3 regions of the Nocardia thraciensis genome follow, and region 1 is predicted to be linked to each of the others. Evidence: riboswitches for the same ligand, from Rfam matches in the RefSeq annotation. Region 1 holds a riboswitch; each other region holds the start of a gene.
The links. A riboswitch is a leader RNA that binds a small molecule or an ion and turns the genes downstream of it on or off. The one in region 1 is predicted to bind cobalamin.
Positions count from the first base shown of each region.

Region 2: linked by a shared signal. The riboswitch ahead of metE (5-methyltetrahydropteroyltriglutamate--homocysteine S-methyltransferase) and the one ahead of cobN (cobaltochelatase subunit CobN) in region 1 are both predicted to bind cobalamin.
Region 3: linked by a shared signal. The riboswitch ahead of ACYVLQ_RS22870 (CbtB domain-containing protein) and the one ahead of cobN (cobaltochelatase subunit CobN) in region 1 are both predicted to bind cobalamin.

Region 1 is NZ_BAAGSM010000017.1:245,698-252,889, reverse strand. It holds gene ACYVLQ_RS09020 (VOC family protein) at 1-133, opposite strand, end outside; gene ACYVLQ_RS09015 (hypothetical protein) at 223-501, shown strand; gene ACYVLQ_RS09010 (PPOX class F420-dependent oxidoreductase) at 511-894, shown strand; gene cobN (cobaltochelatase subunit CobN) at 1,119-4,829, opposite strand; adenosylcobalamin-variant (AdoCbl-variant) riboswitch at 4,872-4,947, opposite strand; gene ACYVLQ_RS09000 (hypothetical protein) at 5,148-5,396, shown strand; gene ACYVLQ_RS08995 (hypothetical protein) at 5,401-5,718, shown strand; gene ACYVLQ_RS08990 (hypothetical protein) at 5,723-5,986, shown strand; gene cobG (precorrin-3B synthase) at 6,055-7,192, shown strand, end outside.
Region 2 is NZ_BAAGSM010000026.1:199,173-206,364, reverse strand. It holds gene ACYVLQ_RS17170 (pyruvate carboxylase) at 1-3,358, opposite strand, end outside; cobalamin riboswitch at 3,620-3,819, shown strand; gene metE (5-methyltetrahydropteroyltriglutamate--homocysteine S-methyltransferase) at 3,936-6,200, shown strand; gene ACYVLQ_RS17160 (bifunctional 2-methylcitrate synthase/citrate synthase) at 6,264-7,192, opposite strand, start outside.
Region 3 is NZ_BAAGSM010000033.1:364,636-371,827, forward strand. It holds gene ACYVLQ_RS22850 (acyl-CoA dehydrogenase family protein) at 1-824, opposite strand, end outside; gene ACYVLQ_RS22855 (alpha/beta fold hydrolase) at 1,253-1,996, opposite strand; gene ACYVLQ_RS22860 (antibiotic biosynthesis monooxygenase family protein) at 2,054-2,371, shown strand; gene ACYVLQ_RS22865 (discoidin domain-containing protein) at 2,382-5,096, opposite strand; cobalamin riboswitch at 5,090-5,233, shown strand; gene ACYVLQ_RS22870 (CbtB domain-containing protein) at 5,272-5,466, shown strand; gene ACYVLQ_RS22875 (CbtA family protein) at 5,457-6,191, shown strand; gene ACYVLQ_RS22880 (OsmC family peroxiredoxin) at 6,295-6,738, opposite strand; gene ACYVLQ_RS22885 (hypothetical protein) at 6,765-6,980, shown strand; gene ACYVLQ_RS22890 (ABC transporter permease subunit) at 7,029-7,192, opposite strand, start outside.

The DNA of each region.
Region 1 (7,192 bases):
CGTCCCGCGTCACCACCGCGTAGGCGTAGGGCCGGGTCTGCTCGTCGGTCACCGTGTAGCCGAGCGCCCGGTAGAAGTCGAGCGTGACCGACAGGTCGCCGCTCCACAGCACGGGGATCGAGGTGGCGCCCATATCATCCACTCCTTCGCGTCACCTGGTAATCAAATGCGGGCGAACAGGAGTTCGTCGAACGCCTGGAGGCCGCCCTCGGCAGCGTCGATATGGAGGAACACGGCGCCGGAATCGCCTTCATGCAGGCCCTGCCGCGCGCCCGGGTGATCGAGTTGCTGACCGCGCAGCGCCGCTACACCGCCGAGATCCGCGACGATCTGCTGGCCATGGTGCCCGAATTTCCCGGCCGCTACGACGCGCCCCACTCCCCCGACGTACTCGAGCTGTGGAGCGGTGTCTTCGACAACTTCTCCGGCTGGACGGAGCGGCTGCTGGCGCGACTCGAGGCCGGTGAGTACCGCATGGCCGACGACGGCCCACCCCATTAGGCTGCGACCGTGGACAATCCCTTCGGCCCCGCCGGGACCGCGAACTACGTTCTGCTGACCACCTTCCGCAAGAACGGCAGCGCGGTGGCCACCCCGGTCTGGGCGACACTCGACGACGGCAAGCTCTACGTCTGGACGGTGACCGACAGCTGGAAGGTCAAGCGGATCCGCCGCGATCCCGCCGTGACCCTGCATCCGTGCAACGCCACCGGCAAGCCACGCGGCGCCGTGATCGACGGCACCGCACGGGTTCTCGACGACGCGGGCAGCGAGCGGGTACGCGGCCTGATCAAGCGCAAGTACTCGGTGCAGGGCTGGCTGGTCGTGACCGGCAGCGTGCTGCGGCGCGGGCGGCAGGGCACCGTCGGCATCGAGATCACGGCCGGGCGCTGATCGACAGAGTGCGCCCCGGGGACACATCGGCCCCGAGGCGCATATCGCCGATACACCGCGTGACGTAGTTCAGGTCCGGCGCTCGTCCGGACGGTCATCGCGCGACAATTCTTATACTGCTCCTACCGACCGCGCAGACCAAGCCCCAGATTTTATGGGGAATGGGGCACGGAGGTATTCGAAACCGTTATCGCACAGGCGATTCGATCGTGATCCCGGACTCGCTACTCCAGCTCGCCCTCGGTCTCCAAATACACCTGGCGCAGCCGTTCGAGGGTGTCCGGCTCCGGATGCTCCCACAGCTTGCGCTCGGCGGCCTCCAGGAGCCGTTCGGCGATGCCGTGCAGCGCCCACGGATTCGACTGCTCCATGAACTTGCGGTTCACATCGTCGAACACGTAGCTCTCCGAGAGCTTTTCATACATCCAGTCGGCGACGACATTGGTGGTGGCGTCGTAGCCGAACAGGTAGTCGACGGTGGCCGCCATCTCGAACGCGCCCTTGTATCCATGCCGCCGCATCGCCTCGAGCCAGCGCGGGTTCACCACCCGCGCGCGGAACACGCGGGTGGTCTCCTCCGACAGCGTGCGGGTGCGCACCGCATCGGGCCGGGTGCTGTCGCCGATATAGGCCTCCGGGTTGCTGCCGGTCAGCGCTCGGACCGCCGCGACCATGCCGCCGTGGTACTGGAAGTAGTCGTCGGAGTCGGCGATGTCGTGCTCGCGGGTGTCGGTGTTCTTGGCCGCCACAGCGATTCGTCGATAGGCCGTGCGCATATCCTCGGCCGCGGGCGCGCCGTCCAGGTCGCGGCCGTAGGCGTAGCCGCCCCACGCCGTGTACACCTGCGCCAGGTCGTCGTCGGTGCGCCAGCTCTTGGAGTCGATCAGCTGCAGCAGACCCGCGCCGTAGGTGCCCGGTTTGGAGCCGAAGATCCGGGTCGTCGCGCGGCGCCGGTCGCCGTGCCCGGCCAGGTCCGATTCGGCGTGTGCGCGTACGTAATTGAACTCGTCCGGCTCGTCCAGCGCCGCCACCATCCGCACGGCGTCGTCCAGCAGCGCGAGCACGTGCGGGAACGCGTCGCGGAAGAACCCGGAGATGCGCACCGTGACGTCGATGCGCGGGCGGCCCAGTTCGTCGAGCGAGATCGGCTCCAGCGCGGTCACGCGGCGGCTCGCCTCGTCCCACACCGGCCGCACCCCCAGCAGCGCGAGCACTTCGGCGATATCGTCGCCGGAGGTCCGCATGGCCGAGGTCCCCCACACCGACAGCCCCACCGAGCGCGGATAGTCGCCGTGGTCGGCCAGATACCGCTGCAGCAGCGAATCCGCCATGGCCTGACCGGTTTCCCAGGCCAGCCGGGACGGCACCGCCTTCGGATCGACGGAGTAGAAGTTGCGGCCCGTGGGCAGCACATTGATCAGCCCGCGCAGCGGCGACCCGCTCGGCCCGGCCGGGATGAAACCACCGTCCAGCGCATGCAGGATCCGCGCGATCTCGACCCCGGTCCGGCGCAGCCGAGGAACCACTTCGGTTGCCGCGAAACGCAATACGGCGCGCAGCGTATCGATCCGATCGGCCGGGAGCACGATGGCGCCGGCACCCGGTGCGCTGCCCTCGCTCGCTCGGGGTTCCGGTTCACCGCCGTCGCCGCGCGCGGGCAACCCCGTCCCGTTGAGTGCCGGAGCGCCGCCCGCCGTCACGTATCGATCGATCACACCGTCGACGGCATCGACCGTCCAGTCCGCGGCCTGCAGCGCGGCCAGCAGCGTCCGGGCGCGCGTCTCCACCGCGTCCACCCGCTCCCGCGATTCGTCCCCGGATTCGCTGAGCCCCAGTGCCTCTCGCAACCCCGGGACGGCGTGCTCGCCACCCCACAGCTGCCGGGCGCGCAGCATGGCCAGCACCAGATCCAGCTCGCCCTCCCCCACCGGCGCCTGTCCCAGGACATGCAGGCCGTCGCGGATCTGCACATCCTTGATCTCGCACAGCCAGCCGTCGACGTGCAGCAGCATGTCGTCGAAGACGTCCTCGTCCGGGCGCTCCTCGAGACCCAGGTCGTGGTCCATTTTGGCGGCCCGCATCAACGTCCAGATCTGCTGCCGGATCGCGGGCAGCTTCGCCGGGTCGAGCGCCGAGATGTTGGCGTGCTCGTCGAGCAGCTGCTCCAGACGCGAGATGTCGCCGTAGGTCTCGGCGCGCGCCATCGGCGGGATCAGATGGTCGACCAGGGTCGCGTGCGCGCGCCGCTTGGCCTGCGTGCCCTCGCCCGGGTCGTTGACCAGGAACGGGTAGATCAGCGGCAGGTCGCCCAGCGCCGCGTCGGTGGCGCAGGCGGCCGACATGCCGAGGGTCTTGCCGGGCAGCCACTCCAGGTTGCCGTGCTTGCCCAGGTGCACCATGGCGTCGGCCGCGAAACCGTCGGGGGCCGAGATCCACCGGTAGGCCGCCAGATAGTGGTGGCTCGGCGGCAGATCCGGGTCGTGGTAGATGGCCACCGGGTTCTCGCCGAAGCCGCGCGGCGGCTGCACCATCAGTACCACATTGCCGAAACGCAGTGCGGCGATGACGATCTCACCGGCCGGGTCGGCGGAGCGGTCGACATACAGTCCCCCGGGCGGCGGACCCCACGCCGCGACCACCGCCGTGCGCAGCTCCTCGGGCAGGGTCTCGAACCATTCCGTGTAGCGGGCCGCGCCGATGCGAATCGGGTTGCCCTCCAGCTGTTCCGCGGTCAGCCAGTCCGGATCCTGGCCACCGGCGGCGATGAGCGCGTGGATCAGCGCGTCACCGTCCCGCTCGTCCAGTCCGGGGATCTCCCCCGGCGCACCGAGATCGTAACCGGCCGAACGCATCTCGGTGAGCAACCGGATGGCGCTGGCGGGGGTGTCCAGGCCCACGGCATTGCCGATGCGGGCGTGCTTGGTGGGATACGCGGACAGCATCAGCGCGATGCGCCGCCGCCCCGTCGGCAGGTGCCGCAGCCGCGCGTGCCGCACCGCGAGTCCCGCCACCCGCGCCGCGCGCTCCGGGTCCGGCACGTAGGCCGACAGACCCTCGGCGTCGAACTCCTTGAACGAGAACGGCACCGTGATGATGCGGCCGTCGAATTCCGGCACCGCGACCTGGGTGGCAACGTCCAGCGGCGACAGCCCGTCGTCGTTGGCCTCCCACTGCGCCCGGCCGCTGGTCAGGCACAGGCCCTGCAGGATCGGCACATCCAGCTCGGCCAGCGCCCCGATGTCCCAGGCCTCGTCGTCGCCGCCAGCCGACGCCGTCGCCGGTTTGGTGCCACCGGCCGCGAGCACGGTGACCACGAGCGCGTCGGCGCCGCGCAGGGTTTCGATCAGTTCCGGCTCCGCAGTACGCAGCGAGGCGCAGTAGAGCGGCAGCGGCCGCCCGCCCGCCTCCTCGATCGCGGTGCACAGCGCGTCGACGTAGGCGGTGTTCCCGGCCAGATGCTGGGCCCGGTAGTACAGCACGGCCACACGTGGGCCGTCCACGTCGCGCGCGTCCCGCTCCAGCTCGCCCCAGTCGGGCAGGTGCACGGGCGGCTCGAAGCCGTGCCCGGTGAGCAGAACGGTGTCGGACAGGAAGTTGTGCAGCTGGCGCAGATTGGCCGGCCCGCCCGCCGCCAGGTAGTTGTGCGCGTCCGCCGCGACGCCGCCGGGCACCGTGGAGCATTCCATCAGCTCGGCGTCGGGCGCCATCTCGCCGCCGAGGGCCACCACCGGAATTCCGCTGCCGCGCAGCGCGTCGAGTCCTTCCTCCCACGCGCGGCGGCCGCCGAGGATGCGCACCACCACCAGGTCGGCGCCCTCGAGCACGCCCGGCAGATCGTCGGGCAGCAGCCGGGCGGGGTTGGCCAGCCGGTAGTCGGCGCCGCTGGCGCGGGCGGACAGCAGGTCGGTATCGGAGGTGGACAGCAGCAGAATCACGGTTCGGCCTTCCTCGGGTGACGCGCCCATCAGGGAGTTGGCGCTCGCCAGGAGGGTCTGACTGTCACAGTGGCGCGACCGCACCGGAATTGCACCGGTTTCCTCGTGCTGCGCGAGCCCCCGGATGCTACCGCGCCGGTCGTCCGCCGCCGGAGCCCCGGCCCCGGTGCCCGCCGCCGGGAACTATGCATCGAACTCGCAACGACCTGCTGTTTCAGCATTTTCCCGTCCGGCACAGCGGCGTACGCTCGAAATATGCCGAACTCCCCGGGATGGGCCAGGCGGAATCGCTTCGCCGCCTGGTCAGGAATTGTTTGCATGATGGTTGCCGTTGCGTTGCTGGCTATGGCGCTGGCGGCAGCTGCCGGAAATCGCGGCGATCTGTTGCTGATTGCCGCGGGCGTGTGCGCGGCGGTCGCGATCTTCGGTCTGCTCGTCTTCCAGACGACCAACCGCCGCGATCACGCCGACCACCACGAACGGCCACATCTGTTGGACGACAGCTACGTTCCGATCCCGCCGTGGAAGGGCCATACCCGCGGCGAGGCCGACGAGAGAGGACGCTGATCGTATGCCGGTAACCCCGAGCTGGGTTCGACGCAATCGCTTAGTCGCCTGGTTGAGCTACTTCGGCGTGCTGGTCACCTTCGCGACGCTCGCCATGGCGTTGACCGCCGCGGGCAGCGGCCACCAGGGCTGGGCGATGCTGTCCGGCGAAGTCTGCGCTGCGACGGTGATTATCGGGCTCACCCTGTACGGCACGACGGTGCGCCGCGACCGTGCCGACCGACATGCGGCGCCGAGTCTGCTCAACGATTGCTGGGAGGAGACCCCCACCTTCGCCCACCGCCAGGGTTCCCCCGCGCGGACGACCGGATCGGAGGGCTGAGCCCATGTCGAGCGCACCGCACCACACCGGACCCGCGCCGAGATGGGTCAAGCGAAACCGGATCGCGGCCTGGACCGGGTATTTCTGCCTGATGCTGGCCTTCGCCGCGCTCGGGGTCGGACTCACCTCGGCCGGGCGCGCCGAGGACGGCTGGGCGATCCTGTGGGGCGTGGTATTCCTGATCGCCGTCGGCCTGGGCATCGGAATCGCGGGCACCACCGTGCACCGCGACCACGTCGAGGGGCACAAGCCGCCCCACCTGCTCTGAGTCCGGCCCGACGTCTGGTCCGCCGCGGCGGCGCCGACTCGCGGGGCGAATCGTAGGCTGAAGGCATCATGACTCGCTCCGCGCCCGATTCCTGCCCCGGCGTCCTGCGGCTGCACCAGGCCGCCGACGGTCCGCTGGCGCGGATTCGACTGCCCGGCGGTATGCTGCGGCCCGACCAGTTGCGCTCCCTCGCCGAGGCGGCGCGCGAACTCGGCAACGGCGATATCGAACTCACCTCGCGCGGCAACGTGCAGCTGCGGCAGATGCACGACGCCGACGCGCTGGCGGCCCGGCTCGATGCCGTCGGGCTGCTGCCCAGTCCCACGCACGAGCGGGTGCGCAATATCGTCGCCTCGCCGCTGTCGGGCCGGGTGGGTGGCTGGACCGATGTGCACGCGCTGGTCCAGGGACTGGATGAGCGACTGCGGGCGACGCCGACGCTGGCGGAGCTGCCGGGGCGGGTGTTGTTCACCCTCGACGACGGGCGCGATGATGTGAGCGGCCTCGGCGGCGATATCGGCGTCCACGCGGTCGGCGGCGACGACTACACCCTGGTGCTGGGCGGCCGCGATACCGGTATCCGGTTGCCGGGCACGGAGGTTCTCGACGTGCTGCTCGCGGCGGCACGCGCGTTCCAGGAGTTGCGCGGCGAGCAGTGGCGTCTGCACGAGATCGAGGACGGGCCCGCCCGGGTCGCCGCGCGGCTCGACCTCGCCGCCGCCGCGGAGCCACTGGAATTCGGTGCGGGCCACGACATTCCGATCGGCTGGCTCACCCAGTCCGACGACCGGGTGGCGCTGGGCGCGGGCGTCCCGCTGGGCAGCCTCCCGGCGCGTACCGCCGAATTCGTTGCCGCCGTGGAACATCCGATCCTGGTGACACCCTGGCGCAGCCTGGTGATCGCCGATCTGGAAGAGTCGCCCGCCGAGCAGGTGGTGCGCGTACTCGCCCCGATGGGCCTGATCTTCGACGCGCACTCGCCGTGGCTGCTGGTCACCGCGTGCGCCGGAAAACCCGGATGCGCCAAGTCCCGCACCGACGTTCGCGCCGACGCCGCTGCGGCGGTGACCACGGGCCGTATCACGACCGCGGGCCCTCCCGCCACCGGCACGCGCGGCGGCCTCGAGGCCGCCGACCTCGAGGTCTCCGGCCGCCAGCACTGGTCCGGCTGCGACCGCCGCTGCGGCCGCCCCCGCGGCGCCCGCA
Region 2 (7,192 bases), on a different contig from region 1:
CGCCCTCCACCTGCTGGACCTTGCCGATGGCGACGCGGCGCACCACGCCGGCGCGGGGGGCGGTGATGGCGGCCTCCATCTTCATAGCCTCGATGGTGCCGATGGTGTCGCCCGCCGTGACGGTGTCTCCCTCGGAGACGACCAGGGTGACGACGCCCGCGAAGGGGGCGGCCACGTGACCCGGATCGGTCTTGTCCGCCTTCTCGGCGGCGGGGACGTCGCTGGCGACGGAGCGGTCGCGGACCAGGACGGGACGCAGCTGCCCGTTGAGGATGCACATCACCGTGCGCATGCCGCGCTCGTCGGGCTCGGAGATGGCCTCCAGGCCGATCAGCAGCGTGACGCCCTTCTCCAACTGCACCCGATGCTCCTCGCCGTGCCGCAGCCCGTAGAAGAACTGGTTGGCCGACAGTCCCGAGATGTCGCCGAATTTCTCACGGTGCGCGAGGAATTCGCCCGCCGGGCCCGGGAACAGCAGGCGGTTCAACGTCGCCCGGCGCTCCTCCGAGCTGCCGCCGAGTCCGGCCTCGTCGGCCGCGGTCAGCTCCGTCTCGGGCTTGGCGGACCCGCGCCCGGCCAATGCCCGGCTGCGGAACGGTTCCGGCCAACCACCGGCGGGAGTGCCGAGTTCCCCACGCAGGAAACCGATTACGGAGTCGGGGATGTCGTAACGGCCCGGATCGGCGGCGAAGTCCTCCACATCGATGCCCGAGCCGACCAGTGACAGCGCGAGGTCGCCCACCACCTTGGACGACGGCGTCACCTTCACCAGTCTGCCCAGCAGCCGATCCGCCGCAGCGTATTTCGCCTCGACCTCCTCGAACCGGTCGCCGAGGCCGAGCGCGATCGCCTGCTGGCGCAGGTTCGACAGCTGCCCGCCCGGAATCTCGTGGGTGTAGACGCGGCCGGTCGGACCCGGCAGCCCGGATTCGAAGGGCCCGTACACCTTTCGCAAGGCCTCCCAGTACGGCTCCAGATCGCACACATTGCCCAGGTTCAGCCCGCTGTCGTACTCCGAATTCGCCGCCGCCGCAACGATTGCCGACAGCGGCGGCTGGCTGGTCGTGCCGGCCATCGGCGCGCTGGCACCGTCGACGGCATCCGCACCGGCCTGCCACGCGGCCAGGTACGTCGCCAGCTGACCACCCGGTGTGTCGTGGGTGTGCACGTGCACCGGCAGGTCGAAATTGCTGCGCAGCGCGGTGACCAGGGTGTGCGCGGCGGGCGCGCGCAGCAGTCCGGCCATGTCCTTGATGCCGATGACGTGCGCGCCGGCGTCCACGATCTGCTCGGCCAGCTTGAGGTAATAGTCGAGCGTGTAGAGGTTTTCGTCCGGGTTCGACAGGTCGCCGGTGTAGCTCATCGCGACTTCCGCGAGGGCCGTGCCGGTTTCGCGCACCGCGTCGATGGCCGGGCGCATCTGGTCGACGTTGTTCAGCGCGTCGAAGATCCGGAAGATGTCGATCCCGGTCGCGGTGGCTTCGGAAACGAAGGCGCGCGTGACCTTTTCCGGGTACGGCGTGTACCCGACGGTGTTGCGCCCGCGCAGCAGCATCTGCAGGCAGATATTGGGGATCGCCTCCCGCAGCGCCGCCAGCCGCTCCCACGGGTCCTCGTACAGAAACCGCAGCGCCACATCGTAAGTCGCGCCGCCCCAGCACTCGACCGACAGCAGCTCCGGTGTCAGCCGCGCCACGTGCCCGGCCACCTGGATCAGGCTGTTGGTACGCACCCGGGTCGCCAGCAGCGACTGGTGCGCATCGCGGAAGGTGGTGTCGGTCAACGCGATTCCCCGCTGCTCGCGCAGGGCCTGCGCGAAACCCTCGGGACCCAGCCGCAGCAAACGCTGCCGCGACCCGTCCGGCGGCGGCGCCGTGGTGTCGATCGGAGGCAGCTTGTCGTGCGGGTACACCGCGGTGGGACGCTCACCGTGCGGCTTGTTGACGGTGATGTCGGCCAAATAGGTCAGGATCTTGGTGCCGCGGTCCGCGGACCCGCGCTGGGTCAGCAGGTAGGGCCGCTCGTCGATGAAGGAAGTGGTCACCCGCCCGGCCCGGAAGTCGGGATCGTCGAGCACCGCCTGCAGGAACGGAATGTTGGTCGCCACACCGCGAATCCGGAATTCGGCGACCGCCCGCCGGGCCCGGGCCACCGCCTGGGTGAAGTCGCGGCCGCGGCAGGTGAGCTTCACCAGCATCGAATCGAAATGCGCGCCGACCTCGGCGCCCAGGTTGGCGCCGCCGTCGAGGCGAATGCCGCCGCCGCCCGGACTGCGGTAGGCGGTGATGCGGCCGGTGTCCGGCCGGAAGCCGTTGGCGGGATCCTCGGTGGTGATCCGGCACTGCAGCGCGGCGCCGCGGATACCGATCGAGTCCTGGCTCAACCCCAGGTCGTCCAGGGTTTCCCCGGCGGCGATCCGCAACTGCGACGCCACCAGATCGACGTCGGTGATCTCTTCGGTGACGGTGTGCTCGACCTGGATACGGGGGTTCATCTCGATGAACACGTGATTGCCGCGCTCGTCGAGCAGGAACTCCACGGTGCCCGCGCAGCTGTAGCCGATCTGCCGCGCGAAGGCCACGGCATCGGCGCAGATGCGTTCGCGCAGTGCGGGATCCAGGTTCGGCGCGGGGGCCAGCTCGATCACCTTCTGATGCCGCCGCTGCAGCGAACAGTCCCGCTCGAACAGGTGGATGACATTGCCCCGCCCGTCGGCGAGGATCTGGACCTCGATATGGCGGGGATTGATCACCGCCTGTTCGAGGAATACCGTCTGGTCGCCGAAGGCCGATTCGGCCTCCCGCATAGCCGCCTCCACGGACTCGCGCAGCTGCGCCCGGTCGGCGACCCGGCGCATACCGCGGCCGCCGCCACCGGCGACGGCCTTGACGAATACCGGGAACCGCAGGGAATCCGCGGCCGACAGCAGCTCCTCCACGTCGGCCGACGGCGCGGTGGAGGCGAGCACCGGCAGCCCCGCGGCCTCCGCGGCGGCGATCGCGCGGGCCTTGTTACCGGTCAGTTCCAGCACCTCGGCCGAGGGGCCGATGAAGGTGATGCCCTCCCGCGCGCACGCCGCGGCCAGGTCCGGGTTCTCCGACAGAAATCCGTAACCGGGGTAGACGGCGTCGGCGCCGGCGGTCTTGGCCGCCTTGATGATCTCCTCGATCGACAGGTAGGCCCGCACAGGGTGGCCGGGCACCCCGATCTGGTACGACTCGTCCGCCTTCAGCCGGTGCACCGAATTGCGGTCCTCGTAGGGAAATACCGCGACGGTGCCGATCCCGAGTTCGTAAGCGGCGCGGAACGCTCGAATGGCGATTTCCCCGCGGTTGGCGACCAGCACTTTGGAGAACATTGGCTTAAGGTACCTGGCTCGTCGGCGAGTCCGGACATCGAATACGCCTTCGCAGCCAACCTCACAACCGAACCTTGCCGATCTGCAAATCTGTGTGACCTGCCGGTAACCGAGCCAGTACGCGTGGTTTCCGGCCAAAAGCGATGCGGGGTGGAATGACAGCGGCGGGCTCATACCCGGAATAACCGCTTTGCCCCGTGCCTTATCCTCTACTACGCAGCTGGTTCGCTGCGCCTGGCGAGTTGGAGCCCCGAGCGCCAGGGCGGCAGCGTCGAAACCGGTCCGGAGGGATCGGCCAGAGGGAACCCGGTGGGAATCCGGGACTGTCCCGCAGCGGTATGCAGGAACGACCGCCGTCACCAGCACTGGGTGCGCGCACCTGGGAAGCGACGGCCAGTAGGGACACCCCCGACGGGGAGATGCCTGCGAGTCCGAAGACCTGCCAGTTGTGCCGGGTACGCCGTATCCGGCGGCCACCGCCTCGTGGAATCGGGCGGGCGGACACCAGTGCACAGGCATCTCGGGCTCCGTCTGCTCTGTATGGCGGTGACCTGTGGCTTCCAGCACTGGAGAGACCGTGACTGATCACACCCCTTTCACCGCAACGGTTCTCGGCATTCCGCGGATCGGGCCGCGGCGCGAGCTCAAACGCGCGACCGAGAGTTACTGGGCCGGGCGCATCGACGCCGCCGACCTGCACGCCGTCGGGCGCGAGCTGCGGCGCACGCAGCTGGCCGCGCTGACGGCGGCCGGACTGGATTCGGTTCCCGTTGGGACCTTTTCCTATTACGATCAGATGCTCGACACCGCGGAGATGTTCGGCGCGCTGCCCCTGCGGGTCGCCGGAATCACCGACCCGGTGGAACGCTACTTCGCCGCGGCCCGGGGCACCGAGGACGTCGAGCCGCTGGAGATGACCAAGTGGTTCGATACCAACTACCACTACCTGGTCCCCGAGATCGGCCCGGGCACCTCCTTCGCGCTGCGTCCGGACAAGCTCCTCGGTGAGTTCCGCGAGGCTCGTGAACTGGGCGTACCCGCACGTCCGGTCGTCATCGGGCCACTGACCTTCCTGAAGCTGTCCAAGGGCCTCGACGGCATCTCGCCGGTGGATCGGCTGAACGATCTGCTCCCCCACTACCGCGAACTGCTCGGCCTGCTGGCCGCCGAGGGCGCCGACTGGGTGCAGATCGACGAGCCGGTGCTGGTCACCGACCTCACCGATGCCGAGCTGTCGCTGATGCGGCGCACCTACGCGGAGCTGTCCGGACTGCGGCAGCGACCGGCGATCCTGGTGGCGACCTACTTCGGCCGCCCGGGTGCGGCGCTGCCCGCCTTGGCGGACATGGGAATCGAGGGTGTCGCGCTCGATTTCGCCTCCGGCACAACGGTCGACGACGTGGCCGCGGTACCGGCCCTGGCGGACAAGCTGGTGGTGGCCGGTGTCGTCGACGGGCGCAATATCTGGCGGACCGACCTCGACGGGGCCTTGGCCTCGCTGGGCACGTTGCTGGGCAGTACCGGCGCGCTGGCGGTGTCGAGCTCCAGTTCGCTTCTGCACGTGCCGTATTCGCTGGACGACGAGACGGAGCTGGATCCGGCGCTGCGGTCGTGGCTGGCATTCGGCGCGGAGAAGGTCGGCGAGGTACGGCTGCTCGCCACCGCCCTGGGCGAGGGCACCGGCACCATCGCCGACGAACTGTCCGCGGCGCGGGCGGCGCGGGCGAGCCGTGCCGCCGATCCGCGCCTGCGCAACGATGCCGTGCGCGCCCGTCTGTCCGCGCTCGGCGCGGACGCCACCCGCCGCGCCCCCGCGACGGAACGCCGTGCGCTGCAACGGGAACGGCTGGGACTGCCGCTGCTGCCCACCACCACGATCGGCTCGTACCCGCAGACGACCGCGATCCGCAAGGCGCGAGCCGAACTGCGCAAGGGCGAGATCACCGGCGCGCAGTACCACGAGCGGATGCGCGCCGAGATCGCCGATGTCGTTGCGCTGCAGGAGAAGCTGGGTCTCGATGTACTGGTGCACGGCGAGCCCGAGCGCAACGATATGGTGCAGTACTTCGCCGAGCAGCTCGACGGCTTCTTCGCCACCGGCAACGGCTGGGTGCAGTCCTACGGCACCCGCTGCGTGCGGCCGCCGATCCTGTACGGGGACGTGGTGCGGCGCGCGCCCATGACCGTCGAGTGGATCGGGTACGCGCAGTCGCTCACCAGCAAGCCGGTCAAGGGCATGCTCACCGGCCCGGTGACGATCCTGGCCTGGTCGTTCGTGCGCGACGACCAGCCGCTGGCGGAAACGGCCCGGCAGGTCGCGCTCGCGATCCGCGACGAGACGGTGGACCTGCAGTCCTCCGGGATCCGCATCGTCCAGGTCGACGAACCGGCGCTGCGAGAGCTGCTGCCGCTGCGCGCGCAGGCCAAGCAGGCGTACCTGGACTGGGCGGTGACGGCGTTCCGGCTGGCGACCAGCGGCGTGTCCGACGCCACCCAGATCCACACCCACCTGTGCTACTCGGAATTCGGTGAGATCATCGGAGCTATCGCCGATCTGGATGCCGACGTCACCTCGATCGAAGCGGCCCGCTCGCACATGGAGGTGCTCGACGACCTCAACGCGGCCGGATTCCACCTCGGCGTCGGGCCGGGCGTCTACGACATCCACTCGCCCCGGGTGCCGAGTGTGGAGGAGATCACCACCTCGCTCCAGGCCGCACTGAAAGCCGTACCGGCCGAACGGCTCTGGGTCAATCCGGACTGCGGGCTCAAGACCCGCGGACCCGCTGAGGTCGAGGCGTCGCTGCGGAACCTGGTGACCGCGGCACAAGCCGTACGCTGATGCACTGTGGCCCCGGCCGTCTGACGACAGCCGGGGCCACTGGTGTCACGGTCGCGGCGTGCGTCAGGCCACTCCCACGACCCGTTGCGGCACACCCACATACTCCGACAGCGGGCGGATGAGCGCATTGGACTGTGACTGTTCGATGATGTGGGCGGTCCAGCCGGTGATGCGGCTCATCACGAAGATCGGCGTGAACATGTCGATGTCGAAGCCCATCAGGTAGTACGCGGGTCCGGCGGGGAAGTCCAGATTCGGTTCGATGCCGGTCGATTCCGCCATGGCCGCCTCGAGTTCGGCGTACATGCGCAGCCATTCGTGGCCGCCGGTCACCTCCGCGACCTGCTTCAGGGCCGCCCTCATGGTCGGCACCCGGGAATCGCCGTTCTTGTAGACGCGGTGTCCGAAACCCATCACCTTCTCCTTGCGGGACAGCCTGTCCCGCAACCACTCCCGCGCCCGCTCCGGCTTACTGATCTCCAGCATCGCGTGCATGACGGCCTCGTTGGCGCCGCCGTGCAGCGGGCCCTTCAGCGTGCCGATGGCGGCCGTGACCGCGCTGTACATGTCGGACTGCGTCGAGGTGACCACGCGCGCGGCGAAGGTCGAGGCGTTGAAACCATGCTCGGCGTAGAGGATCAGCGATGTCTCGAACGCCGCCACGATCCGCGGGTCCAGGCGGCGGTCGGCGGTCGACGGTTCGCCGAAACACATGTAGAGGAAGTTCTCGGCGAAACCCCGCTGCTCGTCCGGGGCGATCGGATCCAGCCCGCGGCGACGGCGCATATCGGCCGCGATCACCGTGGGCAGGATCGCGGTCATCCGTAATGCCTTGGCCAGCAGCGCTTGCGGGCTCGTGCCCCGGTCCTCGAGTGGATCCTCGGCGCCGAGATAGCTGACCACGGTGCGCACGACATCCATCGGGTGGCAGGTCTCGGGCAGCTTGTCGATCAGCGCCAGCAGCGAGCGATCGAGGCGCCGCTGCGCGCGTT
Region 3 (7,192 bases), on a different contig from region 1:
GCGTAGTCGACCGCGATGCTCTGCGCGCGTTCCGCGGCGCCGAGCCAACGCATGCAGTGGGTGAGCCGGGCGGGGGCGAGGCGCAACTGCGCGTACCGCATCGCCTGACCGGTCTCGCCGAGCACCGATTCCTTGGGCAGCGCCAGGTTCTCGAAGCGCACCACGCCGTGGCCGCCGACGTAGTTGCGGTCCATGGTGTTCATGGTGCGTTCGATGACGATGCCCGGGGTGTCGCCGTCGGTCAGCAAGAGCGTCGGGCCCTCCGGCAGATGCGGGTTGGCCTCCAGCCGCGCCATGATGATCCAGGTCTTGGCCCCGTCGGCGCCGGTGATGAGCCATTTGCGGCCGTTGACGGTGAAGTTCTCGCCGTCGAAGGTGGCGGTGGTGGCCAACTGGCCCGGGTCGGAACCGGCGCCGCCGGGTTCGGTCATCGCGAAGACGGAGCGCTGCCGGCCGTTGATCACCGGCATCAGGTAGCGGTCGGTCTGCTCCTGGTTCGCGACCTTGGAGAGCAGGAACATATTGCCCTCGTCGGGTGCGGCGCAGTTCATCGCGACCGGGCCGAGGGTGGACCAGCCCGCCGCCTCGTACAGCACGGCCTGCTCGATGTGCGACAGGCCGCGCCCGCCGAGCTCCACCGGGGCCTGTACGGTCAGCAGCTTCTCGGCGCGGGCCAGTTCGACGAGTTCCTGGCGCAGCTCGTCGTTCGGGCCGTGCGCGGTCAGCCGGGGGTCGCGCTCGTAGGGGACGATCTTGTCGATGACGAACTGGCGAATCCGGTCGCGTTCGGCGGCGAGCTCGGCGGGAATCGAGAAGTCGATCATCGTGTGGTCACCTTCGTTCGGGGGCGTGCGACGAGCATACGACGGCGGCCCCCCAGGACTGAAGGCGACCGCCATCAAACAGACGCCAAACTTACTTCGGAACCTATCAACGCACGTAACCAAGACCTTCAACACACAGAACACGAGAATATTCGTTCACACGACCCCCCATCCCGGCCCACCGCCGCGGTCTCAGCACACCACCGCCGATCGACACAGGCCCGCCAACCCGGCACACCACCGCAGTCTCGACACAACACCGCCGATCGACACAGCCCCGCCAACCCGGCACACCACCGCCATTCGGCACAGCTCCGTCAACCCGGCACACCACCGCCATTCGACACAGCCCCGTCAACCCGGCACACCACCGCCATTCGGCACAGCTCCCGTCATCCCGGCGCGCTTTTGGCCGGGATGACGGGGTGTCAGGCGAGCACCTCGCGCAGGAAGCCCTCGACTTCGGCGCGGTAGGCGGCGGGCTGATCGTCGTGTACCAGATGGCCTGCCTGCTCGATCTTCGCGTAGCGGGCGTTGGGGTGTACCTGAGCCATCTCGCGCATCTGGCCTGGCGGGGTGATGGTGTGCTCGCCCTCGATCAGCAACGCGGGGGCCTGCACCGCGCGCCACTGGCCCCAGAAGTCGCGGGTGCCCCATTCCTCGGAGATGTCGCGGAAGGTGGTGACGTCGCCGTGCAGGCGGTAGCCGTCGGGGCCGTGCTCGAACGATTCCAGGAAGTACCGCCCGGCGACCGGGCCGAAGAAGTCCAGCATCGCGGCGGCGTCGGGGAACGGCTGCGGCCAGGCCTCGATCATGGCCGCCCAGTCGCGGGCGGTGCGGCCGCGGAAGTCCGGGGCGATGTCCTCGACCACGAGGGCCCGCACCCGCCCGGGTTGCGCCGCCGCGAACACCCAGCCGTGCAGCCCGCCCATCGAATGCCCGATCACCACCATGGGTTCGACGATCTCCGCGGTGGCCGCCGCGAGGTCGGCGACGAACGCCTCGGTGCTCAGCTCCTCGGGCGCCGGGCGGCCGTGCCCGGCAGCGTCGAAGGTGTACACATGCCCGAACTCCCGCAACCAGTCCAGGTGCGCACGCCAAGTCCGCGCACTGCCCATCAGCCCGTGCAGCAGCAGAATCGGCACCCCGGCGCCACCCTCGTCGTACAGCATCGCCCCCGACGATACGTCCGCGGGAGGTGTGGGTACGCGAGCGCTAGCCTGGTGCGCATGGCTGTTGTGAAGATCAATGCGATCGAGATTCCCGAGGGTGCGGGGCCCGAGTTGGAGAAGCGGTTCGCCGCACGAGCACATGCGGTGGAGAACTCGCCCGGGTTCCTCGGTTTCCAGCTGCTGCGGCCGGTCGCCGGAGACGAGCGGTACTTCGTTGTCACGCAGTGGGATTCGGAGGAGTCGTTCGCCGCGTGGCGGGACGGCCCGGCCAGGCAGGCGCATGCGGGCCAGACGCGCAAGCCGGTGTCGTCCGGAGCATCGCTGCTGGAATTCGAGGTCGTCCTCGACATCCCCGGGAAATCTTCCACCGAATGACGCCGGGCCGCTACCCGGGTGCGGTGGTGACGTCGAGTTCGCGGATGCCCGCGTCCGCGGCGATGTCGACGCCGGTGAGGCGGATCTGGACGTAGCGGGCGTAGGCGGGGGTCGCCAGCACGCCGTTCTCGTCGCGCGGCACGGTTGTCCAGGTGCGGTTGTCGCGGGAGATCGCGATCTCGGACGACGCGGGGGCGGGGCCGTTCCACTGCGGCAGCACCCGCGTGACGGCGCCCACCGCGCCCAGGTCGACGGTCAGCTCCGCCCGGTCGGCGGCGGGCAGCCAGCTGGTGGCGGCATCGCCGTCGACGGCCGCCTCGGCATAGTCGCCGGGCTGTTCGCTCGAGGCCATGGCGGTCTTGCACTGCGCCGCGTCGGCAGTGGGGTCCAGATCGGGGCGGCGGGTCGGCAACTCCAGCGAACTCCCCGACTCGACCCGGCGTATGCCCGCGGCCGTCTCCACCGGCAGCGGCTCCCCCGACCGGAGCGTGACCGTAGTATGCCGGGGACCGACGGCAACGTCGAAAACCCTTCCCTGCCAATCCAATCCGCGCACCGTCACGCCGTCGACAAGCTGCGGCGGGAGCAGCGGGTCCAGTCGCACCCGATCCTCGCGAAGACGCAGTCCCACCAGGCCGTTGGTGAACTCCTGCACGAAACCGCCTGCGAGCGTTGTGAAATAGAATGCGGGGGCGCCGGCGTGCGGATCCGTGGCGCCCGCCTTCTCGCCGCGCGCCTCGGCGAACTGCCCGAAGGGCTCGCGGGCGAAGGGACGGGCCGAGCGGTCGAGATAGGTGCCCACCGAACAGCCCGCCTCACCGTTGGCGGCGGCATCGATCTGATGCACCGAGTCGGTCATGGCGGGTCCGTCCGGATCGGTGCGCTCCGCGTAGTAGTCCAGCGTCTTCGCGGCTACCTGCGGCGGCATCGGCCACTCCAGCGGATACTGCAGCAGTACCGTATCGGCCTGCTTGATCTCCGATCCGCGATATCCCTCGTACTGCAGGAATATGCCGTCACGGGCATCGAACGGCATGCGCAGCCGATCGGCGAGCGCCGTCCACTCCGGCGGCGCGGGCGCGCCGATGATACGCGCGGCCGTGACCGCGTTCCGAAGCGCCACGGCCGCGACGCCGTTGGTGTACACACCGTCGTCGACGCCGTTGCTGTACTCGTCCGGCCCGGCGACATCGCGGACCGAGAAGCTGTCGTCCGGGTTCGGCGTCGCACGCGCGGCCCAGAATTCGGCGAGGCTCGACATGATCGGCCAGATGCGGTCGCGCAGGTAGCCGACGTCCTTGGTTGCCAGGTAGTACTGCCACGCGGCCAGCGACACATCACCCTGCAGGTGGATCTGGGTCACGCAGTGCGGCGGCGACCAGCTGTGGCATTCGCTCCACAGATCGCCGGTGCTCGCACTCGTCCACGGATAGAACGCGCCGGGATAGCCCAGGCGCCGGGCATTCTCGCGGGCGCCCGGCAGGGTCTTGTAGCGGTATTCGACCACCGACCGCGCCAGCTCCGGCTGTAGTTGCAGCAGCCCCGGGTACATCCAGATATCGGCGTCCCAGAAGACCAGACCGGCGTAGTTGTCGCTGCTCAGACCGGTCGGCGACACGCTGTTGTCCTGCCGCGGATTCGTCGCCGAATACAGCGAGTACAGCGCGCCGCGCGTCCAGCGCTGCACGTCCGGGCGGCCGGGCACCTCGATATCGGATGCCCACAGCTCGCGCCACGCCCGCGCCTGTGCGGCAAGCAGATTCGGCCACCCTCGCTCGGCGGCCCCGCGCGCGGCGTCCGTCGCGGACCGGCCGGGATCGGCGGCGGTGAGCCCGGTGTCGACGCCGACGAACTTCGTGACCTCGAGGGGCCTTCCCGACACGACCTCCGATGTCGCCTGCTGGCCGGATTCCTGCGGTCGCACCGTACCGTCGGCGGCCAGCACCGAGGCCACATTGCCGACCACATTCGTTGTCCTAGTACGGAATTCGGCATTGAGGGTGCCTGGAGCCGGTGACGAGAACCCGGTCCGATCGATGCGGCGGGCACCGGCGAAATCGAGCAGGTCGGTGACGGTCACCTGCCCGTCCCAGTGCGGCGTGACGGTGAGATGTACGGCGGCGGCGTGCTGATCGGTGCGATCGGCGAATATGTCGTAGGCCAGATCGGTGGCGCGGCCGTCGCGCGTGGTCCAGGTCAGTTCGGTCCGCACCATGCCGCAGCGCAGGAACTGGGTCTGCCGGAAGTTCGACACCTGCGCGGGTGACGTTGCCGGAGAGAAGGTTTCACCGCCGACCCCGACCCGCAACGTCGACCAGTTCGGCAGCGCCGCGGCCACCGTCAGCCCGTCGGCCAGCGCCGGTTCGCGCCCGTACAGCCCGGCCACGAACGCACCGTCGTAGCGCGGGGTGTACAGCGGCCAGCCGGTGCGCTCACCGGTCTCGACGTAACCGGTTCCGGCGGGCGGCACCCGCAGGCCGAGATAACCGTTGCCGACGAACGGATGCGCCTCGAAACCCGCGGCGAACGACGCCGAGGACGGCGCCCACCCCGGTTCGGCGGAAGCCGGGTCCCCGGGGCAGGGGTACGACAGCGACGAGTCCCCGGACCGCGCACGGACCGCGACCACGATCGCGGCGACGACCAGCACGGTCACTGTCGCCGCGACGATTCCGATCAGCAGCCGGGGGCGGCGGCCGAATGACGATCCCGCAGTTGACGCCACAGAACTCAGGGTGTCACAGTTCAGGTGACCACAGCGACGGTGACGCGGTAACCCGGTGCGATTCCGGGGCGGTCGCGCCACTGTAATCCGGCCCCTCGGCCGGTTAGCCAGACATCGGCACCGTCGTTGCCAGACTCGCTCGCGGGGACGCGACCATCCCCGAAGGAGGACCACCATGGCCATTGCGCACACCCCCGGCCGCGCAACCGATTCGCTCGCCACCGTGCTCGTTGCGGTAGGCGTCGTCCTGTTGGCACTGCTCACGCTGTACCTGGTCGGCTTCGATCAGGGCGCGGTCTCCCGGAGCGGGATGTACCTGCACGAGCTGATGCACGACGGGCGACACCTGCTGGGCGTGCCGTGCCACTGACCGGTTCGCTGAAGACCCTGCTCCTACGCGGCCTGCTGGCCGGACTCATCGCCGGACTGCTGGCGGGCACCGTCGGGTTCGTCATAGGCGAGCCGAGGGTCGAGTCGGCCATCGCCATCGAGGAGGCCGCGGCAGGCGGGCATTCCCACGAGGAGTCCGAAGAACCACTGGTCAGCCGCGGTGGGCAGAAGTTCGGCGAATTCCTCGCACTCGGGCTGTCCGGGCTGGCGCTGGGCGCGATCTTCGCCGCCGCGGCCCACTTCGCGCGCCGCCACACCAGCCTGCCGGGGCCGAAACTGGCTGTGGCACTGGGATTGTGCGGCTGGCTCGCGATCACCGCGGTGCCGTTCTTCAAGTACCCGGCCAATCCCCCGGCGGTGGGCGAGCCGGACACGATCAACGAGCGCACCCTGCTGTGGGTGGCGGCGGTCCTGCTCGGGTTCGCGGCGGTCGGCAGCGCGGTGTTCGCGCACCGCCTGCTCGCCGCGCAACTGAGCACGGTCAGGTTCGGCGGTGCGGTGGCGGCGTTCGTGATCGTGACGGCGGTCGGTTATATCGCGCTGCCCGGGGTGAACGAAGTGAAGGACAACTTCCCGGCGACTCTGCTGTGGCAGTTCCGGGTGTCGTCGCTGGCGGTCTCGGCCACGCTGTGGGCCGTGCTGGGGCTGGCATTCGCGACCCTCACGGAGTTCGCCGATCGCAGGCAGGCCGCGGTCGCCGCCTGACGTACGTGGTCCGCGGCCGCACACGGCAACGGCGGACATGCACGTAGGCGAACACAACGAGGGGCGGTGCGTTCACACCGCCCCTCGTCATGTCCTCACGCGTTCAGGACTCCAGCGCGGCATCCAGTTCGATGGTGCCGACGCCCGCCAGCGCCTTGCTGATCGGGCAGCCGGTCTTCGCGCCCTCGGCGGCGGCCTGGAAGCCCGCGGCGTCCAGCCCGTCGACCTTGCCGCGCACGGTCAGCTTGATGGTGCTGATGTGGAAGCCGCCCGCCGGATCCGGACCCAGCGTGACATCGGCGTTGACGTCCAGGCTCCGCACCGTGCCGCCGGCGTTGCCGATCTGGCCCGACAGCGCCATGGCGTAGCACGACGAATGCGCGGCGGCGATCAGTTCCTCCGGGCTGGTGGTGCCCTCGGCCGTGTCGGCGGTCCGCTTCGGGAACGACACGTCGAACTTGCCGACGCCGGAGCTCGCCAGCTCGACCTGGCCAGAGCCGTCCTGCAGGCCCCCGGTCCAAGCGGTGCGCGCGGTACGTGTTGGCATCACTGTCCTTTCACAGTCGGAATGGATTGCCGTCCCGACCGAACCTACCCGCTCGGCCGCTCGCCCGTACGCTCGGCGGCCCGCCCCCGCTCGGCCCCGGAGCCGCACCGGCGGCCTGCTACGCCAACATCCTGCTCGCCCCACTCGCCTCCGAGGTCTATCGCGGTCAGCGCTCCCGCAAGCTGACCCCCGACCAGATCGCGAGGGCCTCGAGGCAGGTGGCCTACGGGGTGCTCGGCTGACCGCAACTCCGGCACCCCGCGGGCCCGTACTACGTATTGTGTTGTCGTTCAAACCATGTCGCGGCGCTTGACCGACCACACGGTGGCGGTGACGAATACCGCGATGTACACGCCGAGCACCGCGAACGACACCGGGCGGGAAAGCACGTCCAGTACCCCGGGGGTCGCCGCGCCCCCGACCGTGCGCATAGCACCGGCCAGTGATCCGGCCG